3 regions of the Vibrio ziniensis genome follow, and region 2 is predicted to be linked to each of the others. Evidence: predicted binding sites of a transcription regulator. Region 2 holds the regulator's gene; each other region holds the start of a gene.

Region 1 (8,196 bases), 800 kb from region 2:
ATATTTACAGCAATGGATGATGGTGCTGATATTCTAGCATTAACTAGCAATAGTATAATTAGCGCACCATATCATAGAAATATTAGAGGTAACTTATTATTCATTGAAACCTTATTATCAGACGACGAGGACAACACTCTAAAAAACCTAATAGAAAATAAAGTAGATATATTTATATTTAATAAAAATGAAAATCAAAACAAATTCATATTAAAAGGAGCATCTGAAAACAGCCTAATCAATAAATTAATTTCTGGAAACCCACCTAAATGGCTGATACCTATGATAGAAAATAAAGATGGTTTCTCTGTCTATGAGTTGAGAAGGTAATAAAATGGATATTCATAATTTAAAGATAGCAGTTCTTTTACCTTGCTTTAATGAAGAAGGAGCTATTGGAAGAACAGTGAATGGTTTTAAAGCACAGCTACCAACAGCCAAAATTTATGTTTACGATAATAACTCTACTGATAACACTGTTGAAGAGGCTAGACAAAAAGGAGCAATAGTAAGAAAAGAAACAAGACAAGGTAAAGGTGAAGTTGTACGTAGGATGTTTTCTGATATAGATGCCGATCTATATGTAATGGCCGATGGTGATGCTACCTACGATCATACTGTTGTTTCAACACTAATTGAAACTTTATTAAATAATCAACTGGATATGGTAATTGGTACCCGATCACAACGGCAAGAAGCTTATCCTAAAGGTCATATACTAGGAAACAAAGCCTTTTCTATTCTTATAAATAAAGTGTTTAAATCATCATTGACAGATGTTTTCTCTGGATATCGTGTAATGAGTAAACGATTTGTAAAAACGGTTCCAATTATAAGTGATGGATTCCAAATAGAAACAGAACTCACAGTTCACGCATTACACCATAAAATACCTATAGCTGAGGTTCCAACAAACTATAACTCAAGACCAGAAGGTACTAAAAGCAAATTAAGAACGTATTCTGATGGATTAAAAATATTATCATTTATAATCTATCTAATTAGGGATATTAAACCATTATTTTTCTTTTCTATTCTTTCCATTTTTTTAATTACTGCCTCTATGATTTTAGGAATACCTGTAGTGATAGATTTCATAGATACTGGTTTAGTTGAACGAGTCCCAACAGCTATTCTAGCTAGCAGTATAGGTGTAATATCAGTAATTAGCCTCTTCACAGGATTAATGTTAGATAACGTAACAAAAGGAAGAATGAACTTAACATATTTACATTATAATAATTACTATCCAGTTAATATAGAATAAGAATTATAGGATTAGATATGAGAAAGAATAAAGATGATGATATTGATTGGCTTCTCTACTTAGAAAGCTTTAGTGATACATATGAAGAGCGCGTTTACAATAATTCTACAGGTAAAGTACTTAATTTAGGCCATAAATCCTGTGAAAACAAGTTCAAAACTAACGAACACTTCTCAAGAGTATTGGAAGTTGGAGCTGGATTAGGTGAGCATTTTAAATATGTAAACCATACGTTCACTGAATATATAATAACAGATAGCGACCCTAAAAACCTTTCTTTTGCAAAAGAAAAAATAGGAACAGGAGATAATGATAGGAGAATATCTTATCTTGTTGAAGATGCTAAACAGTTAAGTTTTGAAGATGATAGTTTTGACCGTTTAATTGCTACACATATCCTAGAACACTTATATGAACCACATTTAGTTATAAAAGAATGGAAAAGAGTATTAAAAACTAATGGCACAATTTCCATTATAATTCCAACCGATCCTGGAATAGCTTGGAGATTGGGTAGATACCTAACTACTAGGAAAGATGCTATTAAAAACGGGTTGCAATACGATTATATAATGGCTAGAGAGCATGTGAACCCATGCAATAATTTAGTAGCTTTTCTAAACTATTATTTTCCAAATAATTATAGTTATTTTTGGCCATTTAAATTTATACAGAGCATTGATCTAAATTTATTTTATATATTCCATGCAAAAAAATAGATTTATAATTTATCGTTTTTTGTTATATTTACTTTATACACTAATACAGATAACATTAATAAAGTAATTAATGGGAATATTGGAAAGCCTAAATACCCAATTGACATCATAATAAGAGGCATGACCCAAGCAACTACAAGTAAAGTTTGCTCTCCATATATAAATCCATTTTCTAGCCCCTTTCTAGCCTGCCATATCATAACAAAATTCAATGCAGCCATATCATATGAATGAATATATGGGCTAACTAAATATGTTGCAGTAATAAGTACTGATGCCTTAAGTTCTAAACTATGACTTTTTTTAAATGTATAAATTACACATCCAGAAGATAATATAGCACTAATAATTTGGGTTAACCATGCAAGTTCAGTATTATTAAATAATAATCTAATAGTCATAAATGGAGATGGCTGCATAAAAAGAGCAAATCCGGTTCCATTCTCAATAAAATTTTTGGCGTAAACCCATGGAGCATTATTGAACCAAGCTTCCCATACTCCACTCCCAAAAACAATCAAAGATATAACAAAAAAACAAATTGTAGATATCATCGCCCAAAGAAAAGACTTTTTATAGCCACCAGCAATAAGAGCTACAGGTATCAGAATTCCTAGATGAGGTTTAATTGTTAAAATACCAAATAAAATTCCTGACAATCTAGGCTTAGATTCTAACAGTATTAAACCACTAATTAACAATGCTGCTGTAAATAATCCATTCTGCCCCATACTTATATTAAGGAAAGTTGTAGGTGCAATTAATAGTAAAGCAATATTAGAAACTTTCTTTTCAAAGATAATTGAAGATGATATATAACACAAAATACTAAAGCAACCCCAAATAATTAGTGAGGTGATATAGTTAAAATTTGATAGGGGAAGTAATAATGCTAATGTCTGTGGAGGATAAGCAAAGTTAAATGCTACACCAGTTTTTTTTACGTCATCAGGACTATGCGATATTAATAGTTCTGGATTATAAATATCATCATATTTACCTTCACTTGCTAATTTTACTGCAGTCCATGAATGAAGAAAATCTCTACCAACAATTTGTCCTCTAGATAAGTCCCCATTCAGGAAATCCTTATTATCTATATATAAAAATTTCAAACTTCCCAAAAATCCAACGAACAAACCAACGATTAAAATAAATTTTGACGTCTTAGCTTGAAGAAACATCCATTCCTCACTCAAGTTTATAAGCAATTATTTTTGTTATTAAAAACAGTAGATTATTTTCTAGGGAAATGCGAATTCAAAATATTTCATCCACAAAAAAACGAGCTCTAAGGCTCGTTTTTTATTTAAAAAGTTGTAGGTTACTTAATCAACTCTTTTGCTTTTTCAACAACATTCTCAACAGTAAAGCCGAACATCTTGAACAGTTGATCTGCTGGTGCAGATTCACCGAATGTCGTCATACCGATGATTTTGCCGTTTAGGCCAACGTACTTGTACCAGTAATCCGCGATACCTGCTTCGATAGCGATACGCGCTGTTACATCTGCTGGCAGAACTGCACTGCGGTAAGCTGCGTCTTGTTTGTCAAATGCATCGGTTGATGGCATTGAAACAACACGTACTTGTTTACCTTCTGCGGTAAGTTGCTCAGCCGCTTTCACAGCCAAATCAACTTCAGAGCCTGTCGCAATCAGAATTAGCTCAGGTTTGCCTGCACAATCTTTCAGGATGTAACCACCCTTAGCGATGTCAGCCACTTGCTCTGCTGAACGTGGTTGCTGTGCTAGATTTTGACGAGAGAAGATAAGCGCAGTAGGCGCGTCTTTACGCTCGATAGCCAGTTTCCAAGCTACTGCTGATTCCACCTGGTCACATGGACGCCATGTGCTCATGTTTGGAGTCAGACGTAGAGAAGCGGTTTGCTCAACCGGTTGGTGAGTTGGACCATCTTCGCCAAGGCCGATAGAGTCGTGCGTGTACACTTGGATGTTTTGCACTTTCATCAGTGCCGCCATACGCAGCGCATTACGAGCGTATTCCATGAACATCAGGAAGGTTGCGCCGTAAGGAACGAAACCACCATGTAGCGCGATACCGTTCATGATAGCCGTCATACCGAATTCACGAACACCGTAATGGATATAGTTGCCTGATGCATCTTCTGGCGTGATTGACTTAGAGCCAGACCACATGGTTAGGTTTGAAGGTGCAAGGTCAGCCGATCCGCCCATGAATTCAGGTAGCATTTTACCAAACGCTTCGAGTGCGTTTTGCGATGCTTTGCGTGATGCGATGTTCGCTGGGTTTGCTTGAAGCTCGGCAATCACTGCGTTTGCTTTCTCTTCCCACTGCGCTGGAAGTTCGCCGTTCACACGACGTTTGAATTCTGCTGCTAGCTCAGGGTATGCCGCTGCGTACGCTGCGAATTTTTCATCCCATGCCGCTTCTTTTGCTGCGCCTGCTTCTTTTGCATCCCAGTTCGCATAGATATCGGCAGGGATTTCAAACGGTGCGTATTCCCAAACGAGGAATTCACGTGCTGCTTTGATTTCATCAGCGCCTAGTGGAGCACCGTGACAATCGTGAGAGCCCGCTTTGTTTGGCGAACCAAAACCGATGATGGTTTTAGTACAGATTAGAGTTGGACGACCTGTTTCCGCTTTCGCCGCGATGATTGCTGCGTTGATTGCGTCAGCATCGTGACCATCAACTGCTGGGATAACATGCCAGCCGTACGCTTCAAAACGTTTTGGTGTATCGTCAGCGAACCAACCTTCAACGTGACCATCGATAGAGATACCGTTGTCATCCCAGAATGCAATCAGTTTGCCCAGACCTAGTGTACCTGCTAGAGAACATGCCTCGTGCGAGATACCTTCCATCATACAGCCGTCACCCATGAACGCGTATGTGAAGTGGTCAACGATGTCGTGGCCTTCTTTGTTGAACTGAGCAGCAAGCGCTTTCTCAGCCAGTGCCATACCCACAGCGTTAGTGATACCTTGACCTAGTGGACCAGTCGTCGTTTCAACACCTGGTGCATAACCGTACTCTGGGTGACCTGGGGTTTTTGAGTGAAGCTGACGGAAGTTCTTTAAATCTTCCATTGAAAGCTCGTAACCAGTCAGGTGCAGCAGTGAGTAAATCAGCATCGAGCCATGACCGTTAGAAAGAATAAAACGGTCGCGGTCAGCCCAGTTAGGGTTTTGTGGGTTATGGTTTAGGTGTGAACGCCAAAGTACTTCAGCGATATCCGCCATACCCATAGGTGCACCCGGGTGGCCAGAGTTAGCTTTTTGAACACCATCCATGCTTAGAGCACGGATTGCATTAGCCAATTGTTTGCGAGACGCCATGTCAGCTCCTGATTGATTTAAGCGAAGTGAAATAATCTATCTATAATTGAGGGTATTGTTAAATTGTGGGTATTGTTACAAAGCCCCTAAATCACTGCAATCGTTTACTTGTCTTATAAAGCAATTTTGTCGGCTAGATTCGGATAAGACTGCAAGTAAAGAAGGAATGTAAGCAAACGTTTGGTTATATCTAAAAGTGAAAAAGAGCTTGTAATTTAAGCATTCAAAACTAAAATAGCCGTCTAGATGTAGAAACGCCTACATAATGAACACTTTTCAAAGTAGTGAAGGACAAATTCTTTGCTACTTTTTGACTATTTATATTGGAGCTATCATGGCTAAGCACCTGTTTACTTCTGAATCAGTATCAGAGGGACATCCGGATAAAATCGCAGACCAAATCTCAGATGCGGTTCTAGATGCTATTTTGGAACAAGACCCTAAAGCACGTGTTGCTTGTGAAACTTACGTAAAAACCGGCATGGTTATGGTTGGTGGTGAGATCACAACTTCAGCATGGGTTGATATTGAAGAACTAACTCGTGAAACTGTTCGTGAAATTGGTTATGTCCATTCAGATATGGGCTTCGATGCTAACTCATGTGCAGTTCTTAACACCATCGGTAAGCAGTCTCCAGACATCAACCAAGGTGTTGATAAAGCAGATCCTAAAGAGCAAGGCGCAGGTGACCAAGGTATCATGTTCGGTTACGCATGTAACGAAACTGACGTATTGATGCCAGCACCAATCACTTACTCTCACCTACTGGTACAAAAGCAAGCTGAAGTTCGTAAGAACGGTACGCTACCTTGGTTACGTCCTGATGCAAAATCTCAGGTAACGTTCCAATACGATCAAGGTAAGATTGTAGGTATCGATGCAGTTGTTCTTTCAACTCAACACTGTGACACCATCTCTACTCCAGATCTGCGTGAAGCAGTAATGGAAGAGATCATCAAGCCTGTACTTCCAGCAGAATGGTTGAGCAAAGAGACTAAATTCTTCATTAACCCAACAGGCCGTTTCGTAATCGGTGGCCCAATGGGTGACTGTGGTCTAACTGGTCGTAAAATTATCGTAGATACTTACGGCGGCGCGGCTCGTCACGGTGGTGGAGCATTCTCTGGTAAAGATCCATCAAAAGTTGACCGTTCTGCAGCATACGCAGCACGTTACGTTGCGAAAAACATCGTAGCAGCTGGCATGGCTGATCGCTGTGAAATCCAACTTTCATACGCTATCGGTGTTGCAGATCCAACATCTATCATGGTTGAAACGTTCGGTACTGAAAAAGTGTCTCACGACATCATCATCGAAGCGGTTCGCCAATTCTTCGACCTACGTCCATACGGCCTGCAAGAGATGTTGAACCTACTTCAACCTATCTATAAGAAAACAGCAGCTTACGGTCACTTCGGTCGTGAAGAGTTTCCTTGGGAAGCTACTGACAAAGTTGAGTTACTGCGCGATTTCGCAAACCTTAAGTAATTCAAAACGCTTTACTGACAAGCCCTCGCCTTCTGGCGGGGGCTTTTGCTTTTGTACTCTTCTAAAATCGAATCTGATTAAAATTCAATCAGAGCATTTGTAATTTTCAGCCTTATCAACAATAGTTAACCAAGTAATAGTTAATAAAATGTTACAAACTAACGAGTGTTTTGTACTCGAACAAAACCGAACTTTCTCATTCACTGCCATATTGTTTTGGGAGGATTTATGCCTCGTACAATAGACCCTTCTGACTTCAAGCAAAAAGACAAAGAAGTCAGCCATCAAGAATATGCTCGCACACTGCCTTGCAATAAAGTGGAAGTTTCTGCGCCCTTACACTGGCTTGCTCTAGGTCTGCACGATTTTATTCGACTACCTCTTACCAGCGCCTTTTATGGGCTTTGCTTTATGGCTGCTGCTGTCGGCATTGTGTTGCTTATCCAATGGCAAGGAACCCACCTAGTAGTGATGCCTGCTTTAGTCGTTTATATGCTAATTGGTCCCTTCCTAGCGCTTGGACTTTACGACGCATCTTGGCAAAGAGAAAGAGGCAGAGAAACAGGCTTAATGCACTCCATGAAAGCGATTACTCGTAATAGTACTTCACAATGGATGTTTGCCGTGGTTCTCGCTGTAGCAATGATATTCTGGATGAGGATAGCTGCACTTTTACATGCACTTTACCCATCCGTTCAAGGCGCACCGTTGACCGATTTCCTCCCTTTCCTAGTCATCGGCTCACTGATTGGTTTCATCATAGCGTGCGTTATTTTCAGCATCTCCGCGTTCTCTATTCCATTGATGATGGAGAGACGTGTCGATGTGATGACCGCCATTTTTAGTAGCTTTAACGCTGTAAAATCAAACATTCCAGCGATGATTGTCTGGGCTGCAATCATCTGTGGCGGAATTTTAATCGGCTTTGCGACTTACGGAATTGGCATGCTCTTTACTATGCCGATACTCGGATATGCCACCTGGCATGGTTACCAAGCAACGATTAAGAAAAAACATCAACCATAGGCCTCCACCTTCTCTTTATCGCTATTTGTATTTTCTTAATAAGGCTCAGAACACAACTCAGTGATAAAAAGAGGTTTGATGTTATAATTTCCCCGCTAATACCTAACTAGCTGCGTATTAGTGGGGATTTTTTTGGAGCCAGATTTGACCGATTTTCAACTGCAGTACCAAGCATTGTCACAAGTGAAGAAGTGCATGGACATTGCCTCTCAATATTTCAAACGCCATTTTGAACTACCAGAAATCAGCTACCGACTAAGAGGTAAAGCTGCGGGTAAAGCTTATCTACAGCTGTGGGAAATCCGCTTAAATCCCGTTTTATTCAAAGAAAACCAACAAGATTTTCTCCGTGAAGTCATTCCCCACGAAATCG
Region 2 (8,196 bases):
CCAACAACTGCGTCAGGTCTTCCCACACAATTACTTGACGGATTTCTCCTTTATCGGAGCCATAGATATTTTTTACAAATTTGTGGGCAATATCGTCGAAATTACGATCTTCTGTCACAGCGGCTTGGGTTATCATAGCGAATTCGTGCTGCTATTTTGTCATAGGAATAGCAGGAATAAAGAGGGTTTCACCCTTTTTATTGTCAAGTGCTGTTTTTTCGGACTATTTTGTTTATGTTTGAGCTGAAAAAAATTGTTTCATCCTTTTTAATGCCCTTACCAGCACTGCTGATTGTGGGATTTATTGGCTTAATGCTGATTATGTTTACTGCCAAACGTAAAACTGGCAGCCTCATCGTTCTGTTTTCTCTAACCAGTCTTTTTCTTATTTCGTTTCAACCCATATCAACAAGTTTGTTGATGCCTTTAGAGCGCCAATACCCCGCGTTTCTTCCTGTCGAAAGAAACATTGATTACGTGATGGTTTTAGGTAATGGACATGTTGTCGATGGCTATATACCACCAACTTCTGAACTATCACGAGCAGCATTAATGCGTTTAACGGAAGGAATACGTATTGCTAGGATGTACCCAGGATCCAAATTGATTCTTTCAGGTTATGCTGGTGGCAGCGAGTTTAGTCATGCTCGTATGTTAGCACGAGTCGCATTAGCACTCGGTGTAGCAAAGTCTGACATCGTGTTGTTAGAAACAGCAAAAGATACTTGGGAAGAGGCAAGACAAGCTGCTGCATTCGTACAAAGCAAAAAGTTGGTACTAGTGACTTCCGCCAGCCATATGGAAAGAGCAATTAAAGAATTTAATTCCGCAGGATTAAACCCGATTCCAGCGCCAACCAACTTTTTAGCTCAAGCTAACATTACTCAACCCTGGGATAAATACACGCCTCAAGCACGCTATTTGGAGCAAACCGAGCGCTTTTGGTACGAGAGCCTTGGTCAGCTTTGGCAAAAGATGCGCGATTATGTTGCTGGCTCTGATGGCAAACTAACACAAGATAAGTAGCTCCTTGCAAAGATGATATGAAGACCCGCTTTATGCGGGTCTTTTTTCGCCAACCTTCGCTCAACAAAGGTCTTCGATCTGCATACTTTAGTTCGCAAATTTCGTACAGAGCGTAATTATTGCTTAGACTTAGATAAAGAAAAGTACGGAGCTAAGTAATGAAAGAAATTAAAGCCTTTAACGAAAAACGAGCTGAAATCTATTGGTGGCTTTCAGGTTTGTTTGCTTGCGAACTCAGTTCACAAGACTTGTCACATTACTCATCCCCCGAAATTTACAATTTTCTCGCAGGACTTAGTGAAAACGACCATTTAGCAGTCTCCACTCACAAACTATGCGCAACTCTCAAGCAACTTCTCAAACATGAAGATGCACAAGTGCAAATTGCTAATAGCTTCTATAACCTATTTCTAAAATGTGATGGGAATTCGGCTCTCCCGTACGCATCTCTTTATATTGATAAATCAAAAATGAATAATAAAACTCCAGCACAAGCAATTGCTGAGTTAATGGAGCAAAATGGCGTACATGTTCAAGAGCAGACAAATGAATCATATGATCATCTCGCTATCGAATTAGACTTTCTCGGACACCTCATTATTCGCTCTAACGAACTTGAGAAAGAAGCCCGTATGGAACAGGCCCTAAAGTTCCAAGCGGACTATATTCGTCATCATCTATTGAACTGGATACCTGATTTTTCTTTTGATTGTGCGAGCAAGGATAAATTGGGATTTTATTCATCAATTTCAGTATTATTGGTCGCTTTTTTAGAGCTTGATTTAAACTATCTTACAGGCAATTGAAACTCATCGTTGGTTCAACAAAGGGCATGAATTGTGACTACAGTTAAGTTTGCGCTATTGATTTGTCGTTGCTAGCTAACCATTTGCGGTTTAAACTCAATACCATAAAAGATGAATCATTATTTAAAACTCAAACCGCTATATCGAAGCGGTTTTTGTGTTTTAACGACTTTAGGCTAGAAGCTTTATAAACTTCGCCGCTGCTGAATCCGGCCAGTAATGTGGGTTGTTTACCTAATAAAAAATTTAGCGAAATCAGCAGTCAAAACAGGACAAATATATGGCTACGATTAAAGATGTTGCTCGCTTAGCTGGCGTATCAACCACAACCGTATCACACGTAATTAATAAAACTCGCTTTGTTGCTGAAGCAACTCAAGAAAAAGTTCTCGAAGCAGTAAAAGAGCTAAACTACGCACCAAGTGCCGTAGCACGTAGCTTGAAATGCAATACTACCCGCACCATTGGTATGTTAGTTACTCAATCAACCAATCTATTCTTTTCTGAAGTCATCGACGGTGTAGAAAGCTACTGTTACCGTCAGGGTTACACACTGATTCTGTGTAACACAGGTGGCATCTACGAGAAACAAAGAGATTACATCCGAATGCTGGCTGAGAAGCGAGTGGATGGCATTTTAGTCATGTGCTCCGACCTAACACAAGAACTGTCAGAGATGCTTGAAAGTCATTCGGACATTCCAAAAGTCATCATGGATTGGGGTCCAGAAGCTTCTACTGCTGACAAAATCATTGATAACTCTGAATTAGGGGGCTATTTAGCGACTAAATACCTTATCGACAGAGGTCATAAAGACATTGCTTGCTTAAGTGGACACTTACATAAACTCGCTTGTCAGGAACGAATTGCGGGGTTCCGTCGCGCTATGGCAGAGGCGAACTTGACAGTGAATGATAACTGGATTCTTGAAGGCAACTTCGAGTGTGATACAGCAGTACTAGCTGCAGATAAAATTATCGCAATGGATAAAATGCCGACCGCTGTGTTCTGTTTCAACGATACAATGGCACTAGGGTTAATGTCACGTTTACAACAAAAAGGTGTTCGTGTACCCGATGACATTTCGGTAATCGGATACGATAACATTGAACTTGCAGAGTACTTCTCTCCGCCCCTAACCACGATTCATCAACCAAAACGTCGTGTGGGCAAAAACGCATTTGAGATTTTGTTAGAACGAATCAAAGATAAAGAGCATGAACGTCGAATCTTCGAAATGCATCCAGAAATTGTAGAGCGTGATACAGTAAAAGACCTTACAAAATAATTAGTTACTCTATTTAAGTACCGTTCAATAAGAGCCAGTGAAATTCATCTCACAAATATTAAAACAGTAATAAGCTCGCAAACCCAATATTCAAACTTTGATCAACGTCACATTTAGTTCACATAAATGTGATGCTTATTCAAAGTTTTGTTTATTATTTTGAAAGTAATGTCACGCACAGGGCAAACCATCTGAAAGGGTGGGACGCAAAGCCTCCGGCCTAAACCAATCCATGTTAGTTCATAATTGGTAGGTAGCGGGGTTGCCGATGGCAAAAAGGTATACATGAGTTGACGCTTGATTGACATGCTCAATGTATTCTTTTGCTATTCTCTCGGACCTGAATTTGGTGGCGTATTTATTAATACACCGAGACTAACAGCATGGATAAACCAGTACTAAAAGACTCAATGCGACTTTTTGAGCAACTAGGAAGCGTAAAATCGCGTTCTATGTTCGGAGGGTTTGGCATTTTCATCGATGACACGATGTTTGCTCTGGTCGTTAATGACCGACTACACATTCGTGCGGATGATCACTCCTCAAAGAATTTCCAACAACAAGGCTATGAACCTTACGTTTATAAAAAACGTGGTTTTCCTGTTGTGACTAAATACTTTGCCTTACCTGAAAATGTGTGGGATACCCCGCATCTAATTATTGAAAAAGCAAAGCAAGCCTTAGATGTCGCGAAACAAGAACGCGAGACTCAAGCTAAAGCGAAACCAGACCGACTTAAAGATCTTCCTAATATGCGTCTTGCTACAGAACGTATGCTCAAAAAAGCAGGAATCGATTCTGTTGACATGCTGCAACAGAAAGGCGCAGTGGCTGCGTTTAGAGCCGTGCAAGAGACTCATGCCACAACTGTTGGTATTGAGCTTTTATGGGCTTTAGAAGGTGCAATTGAAGGTAAGCATTGGTCTGTCATTCCCCAGTCTCGCCGCGATGAATTAATGCAGAAACTCTAGTTTCTATATTCGACTTAAAGATACAAAGCACTCTTCATAGGGTGCTTTTTTATGAATAATCAAAACCAAAATGAAATTTAAAGTCGGCTCTGCCTTTCCTATTCTCTATACATGATACCATTCTGGATAATTTCCTGATCAGTGAATAGGCGTCGATAAGCAAACCCTCCGAGCCATGGATGGATCGGAGGAGCTTCAGGGACGAATGAATGCGCGTTTGCGTTTGACGCCTATTCGCTGTTCTACCGATGCTCAGTCTGATCATATTTTTATCTAGGATGGTATGAGGAGCAAGTGATGGTTTTATCCAACTATTTTGGAGTTAACGATGAGTCATAAACTGATACTAGGGTTGATTTTAATTACCCTCATCGTTGTTATGGGTACTGAGTTTAGCCAATATCTCACTCTGGAATATGCGAAAACTCAACAAGCAGCCCTCTCTCAATACATAGACCAGAACCTCGTTTTTTCAGCTATTGCTTACTTTATCGCATATATTGTGATTACCGCTTTATCCATTCCCGGAGCTGCCGTTGTTACTCTTCTCGGAGCGGCTTTATTTGGCTTTTGGTTTAGTCTTATCTTAGTGTCTTTTGCTAGTACAATTGGTGCGACCCTCGCTTTTCTTAGCAGCCGATATTTGCTTCGCAATTGGATACAACACCGTTTTAGTGACAATCTTTCTGCCATCAATAAAGGTGTAGCGCAAGATGGTGCATTTTATCTGTTTACACTAAGATTGATTCCAGTGTTTCCATTCTTTCTTATCAACCTACTTATGGGCTTAACACCGATTTCAACGACTCGTTATTACCTAGTTAGTCAGTTGGGGATGCTCCCAGGAACGGCTGTTTATCTCAATGCAGGCACTCAACTTGCTGATATAGACACTCTGTCAGGAATACTATCTCCAAGCGTTCTACTTTCTTTTGCGTTATTGGGCATATTTCCGTTTTTGGCAAAACAAGTACTGACTAAACTTAAAAAGAGAACAATCACCGACGAGTAATATGAAAATATTCATTGCTCAACATCCAACTGAAGCACATATTGTGTGCGGGCTGTTGCGACAACAAAATATTCCCTGTGAAGTTCGAGGTGAAACGCTTTTCAGTGTCCGCGGGGAAATCCCTTTTGATGAAGCCTCTTCACCTTATGTATGGCTTTTGAATCTGAGTTTGCTCGAACAGTCCGAACAGGTTATAAGTGACTACTTACAACCAGCATTCCCAAATCAGCCAGATTGGGTCTGTAAGCATTGCGGAGAGAATAACGAACCGCAATTCGGATTGTGCTGGAATTGCGGCTATGAGAGCATCTAGAAGGCTTTTAAGCGTTAATGGTTAACTGCTTGTGGATGAAATCGATGGAAACTCGGTTAAATACTTCAGGCTGTTCAATATTGCACACGTGCCCACAGTCCGGTATTTCCCATAGTTCACTTTTCTCGTGCAATGCCACCATATCTTTAACAGGCTGGATAAACATATAGTCACGCTCGCCCATCAAATACAGGGTGGGTATCGGTAACTCTTTATCGCGAAAATAACGCATCATTGGATTAATCTCTGCAGTAAGAGTAAACCAACGTTTGAATTCTTTCTGGCAAAGCTTCTTCGCTTCTCGGACAAACAAGTTTCGAGATTGCTTTTGACTTCTTTGCGGCATAACGATATAGGCAAATAAACGGTAGAGCCACATATATGGTACAAAATTCTTACTTATATGCCCCAATTTAACCAAGATTTGCGAGCGGGTATTTAAACGGGTGACCGCACCACCCAACACCATAGAACTCACGCGTTCTGTTGCCAACTCTGCAAGGTTACGTACGATGATCGTCCCAAGAGACATTCCGACAAAATGCGCAGATTGAATCTTTAAGTGATCGAGAACTCGTAATACATCTAACGTAACAGACTTAAACGTATATTTGTTACTGATCAGATCTTTGATGAGCTGAGGGGATTTTCCGTGACCACGCAGATCAACAAACAACAAATTAAAATGCTGCTTATACGCTTTAATTTGCTTAAACCAAATGGACGAACTGCCTCCTGCACCATGTACAAATACCACCCATTCCTGACTGGTTGGATGATGGTAAATTTTATGAAAAAGCATGCTTTGGGGCATTGGTACCACTTAATTTAATGTGAAACAGAATAGACTGAGGGTACCACATCCTCCCCTTTCAAGGTGATTAGAGTTGTTAAATAATGCTACTCTACCTCGACCAGATCAAAAACAGAGCTTTAAAGCTCTGTTTTTGTTCATTTATCTATCTAGTCAAAAATTGCGTAGTTATACATCTTTACGTACTCCAACGCAGATTCTCGCCAACTGAAGTCACACCTCATTGCGCGTTGTTGAACTTCTAATAATAAATCTGGATGTTGAAGATAAAAAAGTAACGCGCGTTGCATTGTGATGAGTAATGCTTCTGGTGATGGCTCTTGGAAACCAAAACCAGTAGCTTCACTAGGGTATTTATCGTAATCCAACACGGTATCTTTTAGGCCACCAACTTCTCGCACAATCGGCAAAGTACCATAAGCCATACTGTAGATTTGGTTCAAACCACAAGCTTCGAACTCTGACGGCATTAAGAAGAAATCAGAACCAGCTTCAACAAGGTGCGCAAAGCGATTACTGTAAGCCTCAACAAAAGCAAATTGTGTTGAATGCACGCTGGCTATCTTGTGTAACTGATTTGCTACTTCGGGCTCCCCCGTTCCCACGATAACCAATTGAACATCGTTACGCAGAAACTTCTCCAAAATAGGAAGAATGTAATGGAAACCTTTTTGATGCGTTAGTCGACACACCATTCCAAATAGAGGAACGTCACGCTGCGGAAGCTGCAATTCTTCTTGCAACACTTTCTTACTGGCAGACTTACCCTTCTTCAACGATTTTGCTTCGTCTGAATAAAATTCTGGCAAGTATGTGTCCGTTCTTGGGTTCCACTCACTGTAATCACATCCGTTAACGATGCCATGTAAATCACGTGCTCGGCGTACAAAATCATCAACCAAACCATGAGAACCAAGAGGAGTAAGAAGCTCTGACGCGTAATTCGGACTTACCGCATTGACTTTGTCTGCAAATGCAATACCTGCTCTGAGCATACTGATATGGTCATGACCATACTCGAGGAACTCCATCCCCGACAAATTAAGTTCTGGAATGACTTCTAACTGATGATGAGAAAATATGCCTTTAAACATCGCATTGTGAATGGTTATGACACTTTTGACGCCAGTAAAGTAAGGGTCGTTTCTGAAGCGAGTTTTGAGAAGAAATGGAACTAACCCTGTATGCCAATCGTTAGCATGGATAATATCAGGTTTAATTCCTAGCTTAGGCAACACATCTAAACACGCTGCTGAGAAAAAGCCAAAGCGTTCTCCGTTATCAGGATAGGCTTGGTTGTGCTCAGCATAAAGTTCAGGACGGTCAAAATACATATCGCAATCAATGAGGTAAACAGGCACACCCTCAAGCTCTCTTTGACGAACTTGATAGCGAATATGTGGCCAATGAGTAAGTTCGGTTTCGAGAATCACTGGCGATGAATCTTTTTCAGGTACGCTGCGATAACCAGGTAAAACTATAGCGACTTGGTGGCCAAGTTCCAGCAAAGCTTTAGGCAGAGCCTTGGCTACATCAGCCAAGCCTCCACTTTTTACTAACCCTTGAGCTTCTGAAACGGTAAACCACACATTGAGTTGTTCCTTTCTAGAATCCAACTTTTGTTCCTTTTGCAATGACGACGATTCCGTCGTCAGACACGTGGAATCGTTGTCGGTCCAATTCTAAATTTTCACCAATGACAGTGCCGGGAGCAATTTCAACATGTTTGTCGATGATCGTGCGCTTGATTGAGCACCCAGCCCCTATTTTCACATCACCCAAGATAACAGATTCACTAATCAAAGAGCCAGCCGCAATGTTACTTCTGAATCCTAAAACTGATTTATAAATAGTTGATCCTTGGATATAACTTCCACCGGAAATTAAACTGTCTGTGATTTTAACTCTACGCTCGCCAGAATCAACAAATGTCGCTGGAGGTAGAGGTGGATAGTAAGTATGCAAC
Region 3 (8,196 bases), 1.3 Mb from region 2:
ACCAGTTTGCCGCACAATTGGTTGAACACGACTTATTGGTGACCAGTGGCTTGGCATTAGGCGTTGATGGCTATGCCCATGATGGTGCTCTAAAAGCGGGAGGTAAAACGGTTGCGGTATTAGGCTCAGGGCTTTCTTCCATTTACCCTATGAGGCATAAAAATCTTGCGCAACGTATCTGCGAAAACGGTGCGTTAGTTTCGGAATTTCGTCCCAATGCCAAACCCCGGCCTGTAAATTTTCCTCGCAGAAACCGAATAATTAGTGGTTTATCAATGGGGGTTCTGGTGGTAGAAGCGGCTGAAAAAAGCGGTTCTTTGATTACCGCTCGTTATGCGATGGAACAAAATAGAGACGTTTTTGTTGTACCAGGCTCTGTTTTTAATCCAAATTCCTTTGGCAGCAATGGCTTAATTCGCCAGGGCGCATGTTTAGTTCAAAATGTACAACACATTCTTGATGAAATTAATTCTATGTTGGATTTCAATCGATTACGGCACCAGCAATGTCAGCAAACACTTTTTTTGCCGCTAAATAGCGAAGATGAATTGCCATTTGATGAGCTGTTAGCTAACGTAGGAGAAGAAGCTACACCAGTTGATATTCTTGCAAGCAGGACCCATATACCTGTCCAAGAAGTCATGATGCAGCTCCTAGAGCTTGAGCTTTCAGGGCATGTTGTTGCAGTTTCCGGTGGCTATATTCGTAAGGGGAGGGGCTAGCTATGATGATGGATATTCTGATGTATCTGTTTGAAACTTATATCCATAGCGATGCAGAGTTGCAAGTGGATCAAGACGAGCTTGAAGATGAATTGCTTCGAGCAGGGTTTCACCAAAAAGATATCTACAAAGCCCTAAACTGGTTAGAAGAGCTAGCGGCTTTGCAGCAGACGGACGCTCAGTCAAAGATTTCAACGAGTGCGGCAACATCTATGCGTATCTTTACTGCGCAAGAGATGGTGCGTCTGAATATCGAGTCTCGTGGATTCATTCTATTTCTAGAGCAAATCAAGGTACTAACGCCTGAAACTCGTGAAATGGTCATTGATCGAGTGATGGGGCTTGAGACTAATGAGTTAGAGCTGGATGACCTTAAGTGGATCATCCTAATGGTGCTGTTCAATGTTCCGGGGAATGAGAACGCTTATACGCTTATGGAAGAGCTGTTGTACAGCAAAGAGCAGGGCATTCTTCATTAAGCTAATAAACGTATTATGAGCGGTAAAATTGATAGCGAGCTGTTTTCAGCTCATGAGCAAGCACTGAACGAACCTTGTCCACAATGTGGCGGAGCATTACAGCTTCGCCATGGCAAACACGGCCCATTTCTTGGGTGTACGCAATATCCCAATTGTGACTACATTAAACCGCTGCACCAGAACGACGGACACATAGTTAAAGAACTCGGTGTGCCTTGTCCTGAATGTGGTAGTGAATTGGTATTGCGCCAAGGTCGCTATGGTATGTTTATCGGATGCAGTTCTTATCCTAATTGTCACCATATTGAATCGCAAGATACTCCTACCGATGAAGCGAAACCAAGCAAGTTATACGCTTGTCCAGAATGTGGCAAAGGTCATTTAGCCGAGCGAAAAACTCGCTTTGGTAAAACTTTCTACGCTTGTGATACTTATCCTAAGTGTAAGTTTGCAGTGAACTTGCCGCCAATTGCGGGGAAGTGTGAAAAGTGTGGCTTTTCATTGCTGGTTGAGAAAAAACTCGCCAGTGGCACTAAGTATCAGTGTGCGGATCGTAAGTGTGGGCATGTTCAAGAGCAATAGAGAAATAGCTCTATAGAAAAAGGCGCTTAAAGCGCCTTTTTTGTGTCAGGAAATCAGTATTAAGACTTAAACTGTTTTGCGACTTCTTGCACAGCAGGGAACGCAACAGGATCTAACACTTCTGCTAATTCGCACAGTTTACGCACTAACTCACCGTGGTAATCTGCGGTTACGTTAATGTGGCCCATTTTTCTGCCTGGACGTTTTTCTTTGCCATACCAGTGAATATGACAACCTTCCATAGCGAGTAAGCTTTCTGGCAGCGAATCTTCGCCAAGAATGTTGATCATGGATGTCTCTCGCACCAGATTTGTGCTGCCTAAAGGCATGCCACACACTGCGCGCAGATGGTTTTCAAACTGACACGTTTCCGCGCCTTGTTGCGTCCAGTGACCTGAGTTGTGTACGCGAGGAGCGATTTCGTTAACTAGCAGTGTTCCTTGAACATCAAAGAACTCTAATGCTAATACGCCAACGTAATCCAAACTGTTTGCAACAGCCGCAAACATTTCTTTAGCCTGCTCTTGCAGCTCAGGAGCATCGATGGCGGTCGAAAGGCTGAGAACTCCATTCACATGTACGTTTTCAGCTAATGGGTAAACAGCTACTTCGCCATTTTTACTACGAGCACCCACCAGAGAAACTTCGCGGTCAAATGGCACAAACTCTTCCGCTACAATCGCTTGGTTATTAGAAGCGGCAATACACTCGGCCATTTCAGGCCAAATTTTTTCAGCATCCTCTGCGTTTTTTAGGCGCCATTGGCCTTTACCGTCATAACCGCCCAAAGCGCTTTTCAATACCATTGGAATACCAACGTGGGCAATAGCGGTGTCAAAATCTTCACGAGTATTGATAACCGTGTATTTCGCGTTGCGTACACCAGCATTATCTAACAGCGCTTTCTCAAGTCGGCGGTCACCGCCGGCTTTAATGGAATCTGTGCTTGGAAGAAATTTTCCGCTACGCTCACACACTGCAAGCACATCATGAGGAATATGCTCAAATTCAGCCGTGATAACATCCGCTTTTTCAATCGCTTGCTCTAGACCGTGGCCAATCACAGCTTGTGTTAAAGGATGAACCACATTCTTGCTGTTAACGTCAAACGCAGAAATTTCAATATTAAGTGGTGCGCCAGCCAGTGACATCATACGAGCAAGCTGGCCTGAACCTAATACCAATACGTGCATCGATTATTCCTCAGCTGGATTTGGATTTGCCAGTACCGCTTCAGTTTGAGCGGTACGGAACGCTTCAACTTTCGCCATCACTTCTTCATCGAAAGTACCGATGATTTGAGCAGCAAGAAGGCCTGCGTTAGCTGCGCCTGCTTCACCGATTGCTAGCGTACCGACCGCAATGCCTTTTGGCATTTGAACAATCGAGTATAGAGAATCTAGACCAGATAGAGCGCGAGATTGAACAGGAACACCGAGAACAGGCAGGCTTGTGAATGCTGCTGTCATCCCCGGAAGGTGTGCTGCGCCGCCCGCTCCCGCAATAATGACTTTTAGGCCGCGTTCTTTGGCGCTAGTTGCGTAGTCTGCAAGAAGTTGTGGAGTACGATGAGCTGAAACCACTTTGGTTTCATAAGCAACACCAAATTGCTCTAGCATCTCTGCTGCTAGCTTCATGGTTGGCCAATCCGATTTGGAACCCATGATAATACCGACTTTCATCTCAAACTCCTTCAAGCGTTAAACGTTTTTATTACGTGAGCGAACGACGCGCATTATACGAGGATTTTTACATCAAGCAAACGTTTGCGTTGTTGTGTTCACTAAATCATGGTGGACGATTTAATGATGATGTTTTCTATCCTGTGGTTCGAACTTCCGTCCGTTAAGGTATAGGAGAAATCTCCGATAATTTGTACACTGGGCGCAAATAGAAATAAGTCAGCTCAATTTAGGTAGTTTTTCGTGAATAATTTTGAACAAGCTTTACATGCATTGCAGTCTGGAGAAGTGATTGCTTACCCGACCGAAGGTGTTTTTGGTGTGGGTTGTGATCCGGACAGCCCTGAAGCTATCGAGAAATTGCTGCAACTAAAGCAAAGACCTGTAGAGAAAGGTTTGATCTTGATAGCTGCCTCATACGAGCAACTGCTTCCTTATATAGATGAAAGCCAGTTAACTGCAGAACAGTTACAACAAATCAAATCTACCTGGCCTGGTCCTGTTACTTGGGTAGTGCCTGCGAGCAGTAAAGTCTCCAAGTGGGTTAGTGGTCAATTTGATACCATCGCTGTGCGTGTTACAGATCATCCTTTGGTTCAACAGTTGTGTAGTGCTTATGGCAAACCACTGACGTCAACCAGTGCAAACTTAACCGGCCAGCCTTCTTGCATGACAACAGAAGAGGTCGAAGAACAACTGGGTGACAAGTTAGTTGCGATTTTGCGCGGTGCTACAGGTGGGCGAAATAAGCCTAGCGAAATCCGCGACGCAAAAACTCTACAAGTATTAAGACAGGGCTAACTCACTCTGCGATAGGAATGCGTAAGGAAAAAGATGTCGACAATTAATAAAGAAGCCGTGAAGCAGTTTTTGCTATCACTGCAGGATCAGATCTGTCAGCAATTAGAAAGCGTTGATGGTGGTGCTCGGTTTGTTGAAGATGCTTGGCATCGTGAGCCGGGAGAAAAACTCGGCGGCGGTGGTCGCTCTCGTGTGATGCGTGATGGCTTGGTGTTTGAGCAAGGTGGTGTTAATTTTTCGCATGTCACGGGTAAACAAATGCCTGCTTCAGCCACTGCGCATCGCCCTGAACTAGCAGGACGTAAGTTTGAAGCCATGGGTGTCTCTTTGGTTATGCATCCGAAAAACCCTTATGTTCCAACGTCTCATGCTAACGTTCGTTTTTTTATTGCAGAGAAAGAAGGCGAAGAACCGATCTGGTGGTTTGGCGGTGGTTTCGACTTAACACCTTTCTACCCTTTCGTCGAAGATTGCCAATTCTGGCACGAGACAGCGAAAGAAGTGTGTGCACCGTTTGGTGATGACGTTTATCAACAACATAAAGAGTGGTGTGACCGCTATTTCTATCTTCCTCACCGAGAGGAAACTCGTGGTGTGGGTGGTCTGTTCTTTGATGATCTTAATCAGTGGGAGTTTGATAAATGCTTCGACTATATAAAAGCAGTCGGTGAAGGTTACTGCCAAGCATATGTTCCGATTGTTGAACGTCGTAAGTCGACTGAGTATGGAGATAGAGAGCGACAGTTCCAGTTGTATCGTCGTGGTCGTTATGTCGAATTTAACTTAGTGTTTGACCGAGGAACGCTTTTTGGTCTGCAGACTGGCGGCCGTACGGAATCAATACTTATGTCTATGCCACCGTTGGCCCGCTGGGAATACAACTACCAGCCAGAAGCCGATAGCGTTGAGGCTAAACTGAATGAGTTTTTAGTAGCGCGTGAGTGGTGACAGAAATCGTACTGAGTGATAGGGTCGTTAAGTATTGTTAAATAACAGACTTAGCGACTTTTTTATTGGTAGAGGCAGGGATATGGCTTTTGTAAAAGATCACTATGCAGTGTTTGGTAATCCTATCGGGCACAGTAAATCACCTTTCATTCATACATTGTTTGCACGTCAAACTAATCAAAGCATGGAATATACCGCTGAGTTAGCGCCAGTTGATGGGTTTGTGGCAACAGCAAAAGCTTTCTTTGCCAATGGCGGTCGCGGTTGTAATGTCACGGTTCCTTTCAAAGAAGACGCCTATAAGTTTGCAGACCGTTTAACTGAGCGAGCACAACTTGCTGGTGCGGTGAATACATTAAAGAAACTGGATGACGGTGAGATCTTGGGTGATAACACTGATGGTGAAGGTCTGGTACAAGATCTGATGCAATATCAGGTGCCTCTGAAAGGCGTTAAAATTCTATTGATCGGGGCTGGTGGTGCGGCTAAAGGTACAATCAAACCTCTACTTGATAAAGGACCTGCAAGTATCACCATTACCAACCGAACGTTTGCTAAAGCGGAGTCATTAGCGCAGGCTTTTAGTAGCTTCGGTAATGTGAGTGCTGCAGAAATGAGTCAGATTGAAGGTAGCTTCGATCTTATTATCAATTCAACCTCTGCAAGCTTGGATGGAAAGTTACCTGAAATATCTCCTTCTATATTCAGTGCTCAAAGTGTTGCCTACGATATGATGTATGGCAAAGGCTTGACCATATTTAACCAGTGGGCTTTGGATAATGGATGCGGCCATGTCTATGACGGACTTGGAATGTTAGTTGGACAAGCAGCAGAGAGCTTTATGCTATGGCGCGGCTTGCGTCCAGGCACAAAACAAATTCATCGTGAATTAAGAAAAAACTTGGAAGGCTAATGAACCAATCGATTCTTTTCCCTGATATGCAAGAGTGGAACGCCGAATTAAAAGCAGTCACTTTTCCTGCACAGCAGTCTGGAGCTTTGATTGAATGTATCGTTTCAGTCGATGAACTGATGAAGTTATCAGGCATGACTATTAATAGTGAGCAAGAAGCCTTAGCAGTATTTGCCAGTGTTCGATTTGATCTGGAAGAATTAGCAGAAGAGCTGATTGAAGACGAAGCCTTCAATCAGTTTGGTCAAATTGAAGTGATGAGCTAATTAAAGAACTTCTTTAACATCGTTTAGATAATCGTTCTTGGTTTGAACGTAGTTGTCAGCGGACTTCAACAAAAATGCTCGTTCTTTATCAGATAGAGGGCGAGCTTGTTTCACTGGACTTCCCACATATAAATAGCCACTTTCTAAAATCTTTCCCGGTGGCACTAAGCTACCAGCGCCAATCATCACATCACTTTCTATGACGACACCATCAAGAACGATAGCACCCATACCGACTAACACGCGATCACCAATGGTACATCCGTGCAGCATCACCTTATGACCAACCGTGACATCATTACCGATAACGAGTGGGTAGCCGTTAGGGTTTTCAGCATTTTTATGAGTAACATGCAAAACACTGCCATCTTGGATATTCGAACGTTCACCGATTTGGATATGGTTTACATCCCCACGTGCGGCGACTAATGGCCAGATACTGGCATCGTCTGCTAATCGAATATCACCCACGATGACTGACGACGAATCAATGTAAACGCGAGAACCAATTTTAGGTGCGATACCTTTATAACTACGAACAGGGCTCATATGGCCTCCTTTTTCTAGCTGATAAAGGCATATTAAAAGGCTATTAGTTGTATTTATAGCCCGTTGCGCGCAAAAAACAGCCAAACAAACAAAAAATCGAAAAAAACCAAAAAAAAGCACTTGCCAATGTGAAGCTGATCTCTATAATGCCCCCTCGCTGACACGGACAAGCTTCGAAAGAAATGAAAGTGATTCAGCAAGGTTGTTTTGTAAGGCTGAAAAGCTTACGAAAATAAACTGAAAAAAGTGTTTGACACGACAGTTTATATCGCTAAAATGACCGCCTCTTCCGAAGTGACCTAAGTCACTAACGTGTAGGAAGAAAGCTCTTTAACAATTTAAACCTATCAATCTGTGTGGGCACTCGTTGATGAAAATCAATTAGAAGCTTCGGCTTCAAATTTAGATTTCAATGAACTGAGTGACCAATTTGATACTTCGGTATCGAGCACAGTCAATTCACTATCGAAAGATAGAATCAGTATTCGTTGAGTCGACAAAATCTTAAATTGAAGAGTTTGATCATGGCTCAGATTGAACGCTGGCGGCAGGCCTAACACATGCAAGTCGAGCGGCAGCACAGGGGAACTTGTTCCTTGGGTGGCGAGCGGCGGACGGGTGAGTAATGCCTAGGAAATTGCCCTGATGTGGGGGATAACTATTGGAAACGATAGCTAATACCGCATGATGCCTACGGGCCAAAGAGGGGGACCTTCGGGCCTCTCGCGTCAGGATATGCCTAGGTGGGATTAGCTAGTTGGTGAGGTAAGGGCTCACCAAGGCGACGATCCCTAGCTGGTCTGAGAGGATGATCAGCCACACTGGAACTGAGACACGGTCCAGACTCCTACGGGAGGCAGCAGTGGGGAATATTGCACAATGGGCGCAAGCCTGATGCAGCCATGCCGCGTGTGTGAAGAAGGCCTTCGGGTTGTAAAGCACTTTCAGTAGGGAGGAAGGCAGTGTCGTTAATAGCGGCATTGTTTGACGTTACTTACAGAAGAAGCACCGGCTAACTCCGTGCCAGCAGCCGCGGTAATACGGAGGGTGCGAGCGTTAATCGGAATTACTGGGCGTAAAGCGCATGCAGGTGGTTTGTTAAGTCAGATGTGAAAGCCCGGGGCTCAACCTCGGAATAGCATTTGAAACTGTCAAGCTAGAGTACTGTAGAGGGGGGTAGAATTTCAGGTGTAGCGGTGAAATGCGTAGAGATCTGAAGGAATACCGGTGGCGAAGGCGGCCCCCTGGACAGAT

Evidence for each region. Region 2 encodes PurR, which represses purine synthesis genes. Its sites were predicted from a motif close to TNANGNAAACGTTTNCNTNA; they were not measured.
Region 1: the regulator PurR is predicted to act here: its motif matches at 5,477-5,496, upstream of metK (methionine adenosyltransferase).
Region 3: the regulator PurR is predicted to act here: its motif matches at 3,538-3,557, upstream of purE (5-(carboxyamino)imidazole ribonucleotide mutase).

Annotation. Positions count from the first base shown of each region.
Region 1 is NZ_CP049331.1:2,736,623-2,744,818, forward strand. Features, by position in the region: gene G5S32_RS12590 (hypothetical protein) at 1-330, shown strand, start outside; gene G5S32_RS12595 (glycosyltransferase family 2 protein) at 341-1,267, shown strand; gene G5S32_RS12600 (class I SAM-dependent methyltransferase) at 1,285-1,986, shown strand; gene G5S32_RS12605 (glycosyltransferase family 87 protein) at 1,989-3,170, opposite strand; gene tkt (transketolase) at 3,311-5,308, opposite strand; gene metK (methionine adenosyltransferase) at 5,643-6,797, shown strand; gene G5S32_RS12620 (DUF2189 domain-containing protein) at 7,026-7,823, shown strand; gene G5S32_RS12625 (SprT family zinc-dependent metalloprotease) at 7,968-8,196, shown strand, end outside.
Region 2 is NZ_CP049331.1:1,940,719-1,948,914, forward strand. Features, by position in the region: gene cmoM (tRNA uridine 5-oxyacetic acid(34) methyltransferase CmoM) at 1-118, opposite strand, end outside; gene elyC (envelope biogenesis factor ElyC) at 208-1,026, shown strand; gene torD (molecular chaperone TorD) at 1,185-1,832, shown strand; gene purR (HTH-type transcriptional repressor PurR) at 2,113-3,120, shown strand; cyclic di-GMP riboswitch class I at 3,292-3,390, shown strand; gene G5S32_RS08875 (TfoX/Sxy family DNA transformation protein) at 3,504-4,091, shown strand; gene G5S32_RS08880 (TVP38/TMEM64 family protein) at 4,420-5,103, shown strand; gene G5S32_RS08885 (alpha/beta fold hydrolase) at 5,424-6,230, opposite strand; gene glgA (glycogen synthase GlgA) at 6,380-7,846, opposite strand; gene glgC (glucose-1-phosphate adenylyltransferase) at 7,836-8,196, opposite strand, start outside.
Region 3 is NZ_CP049331.1:42,171-50,366, forward strand. Features, by position in the region: gene dprA (DNA-processing protein DprA) at 1-722, shown strand, start outside; gene G5S32_RS00195 (DUF494 family protein) at 725-1,201, shown strand; gene G5S32_RS00200 (DNA topoisomerase family protein) at 1,217-1,783, shown strand; gene G5S32_RS00205 (5-(carboxyamino)imidazole ribonucleotide synthase) at 1,843-2,976, opposite strand; gene purE (5-(carboxyamino)imidazole ribonucleotide mutase) at 2,980-3,465, opposite strand; gene tsaC (L-threonylcarbamoyladenylate synthase type 1 TsaC) at 3,709-4,266, shown strand; gene hemF (oxygen-dependent coproporphyrinogen oxidase) at 4,300-5,214, shown strand; gene aroE (shikimate dehydrogenase) at 5,297-6,127, shown strand; gene G5S32_RS00230 (DUF1488 family protein) at 6,127-6,393, shown strand; gene G5S32_RS00235 (gamma carbonic anhydrase family protein) at 6,394-6,942, opposite strand; rRNA gene G5S32_RS00240 (16S ribosomal RNA) at 7,449-8,196, shown strand, end outside.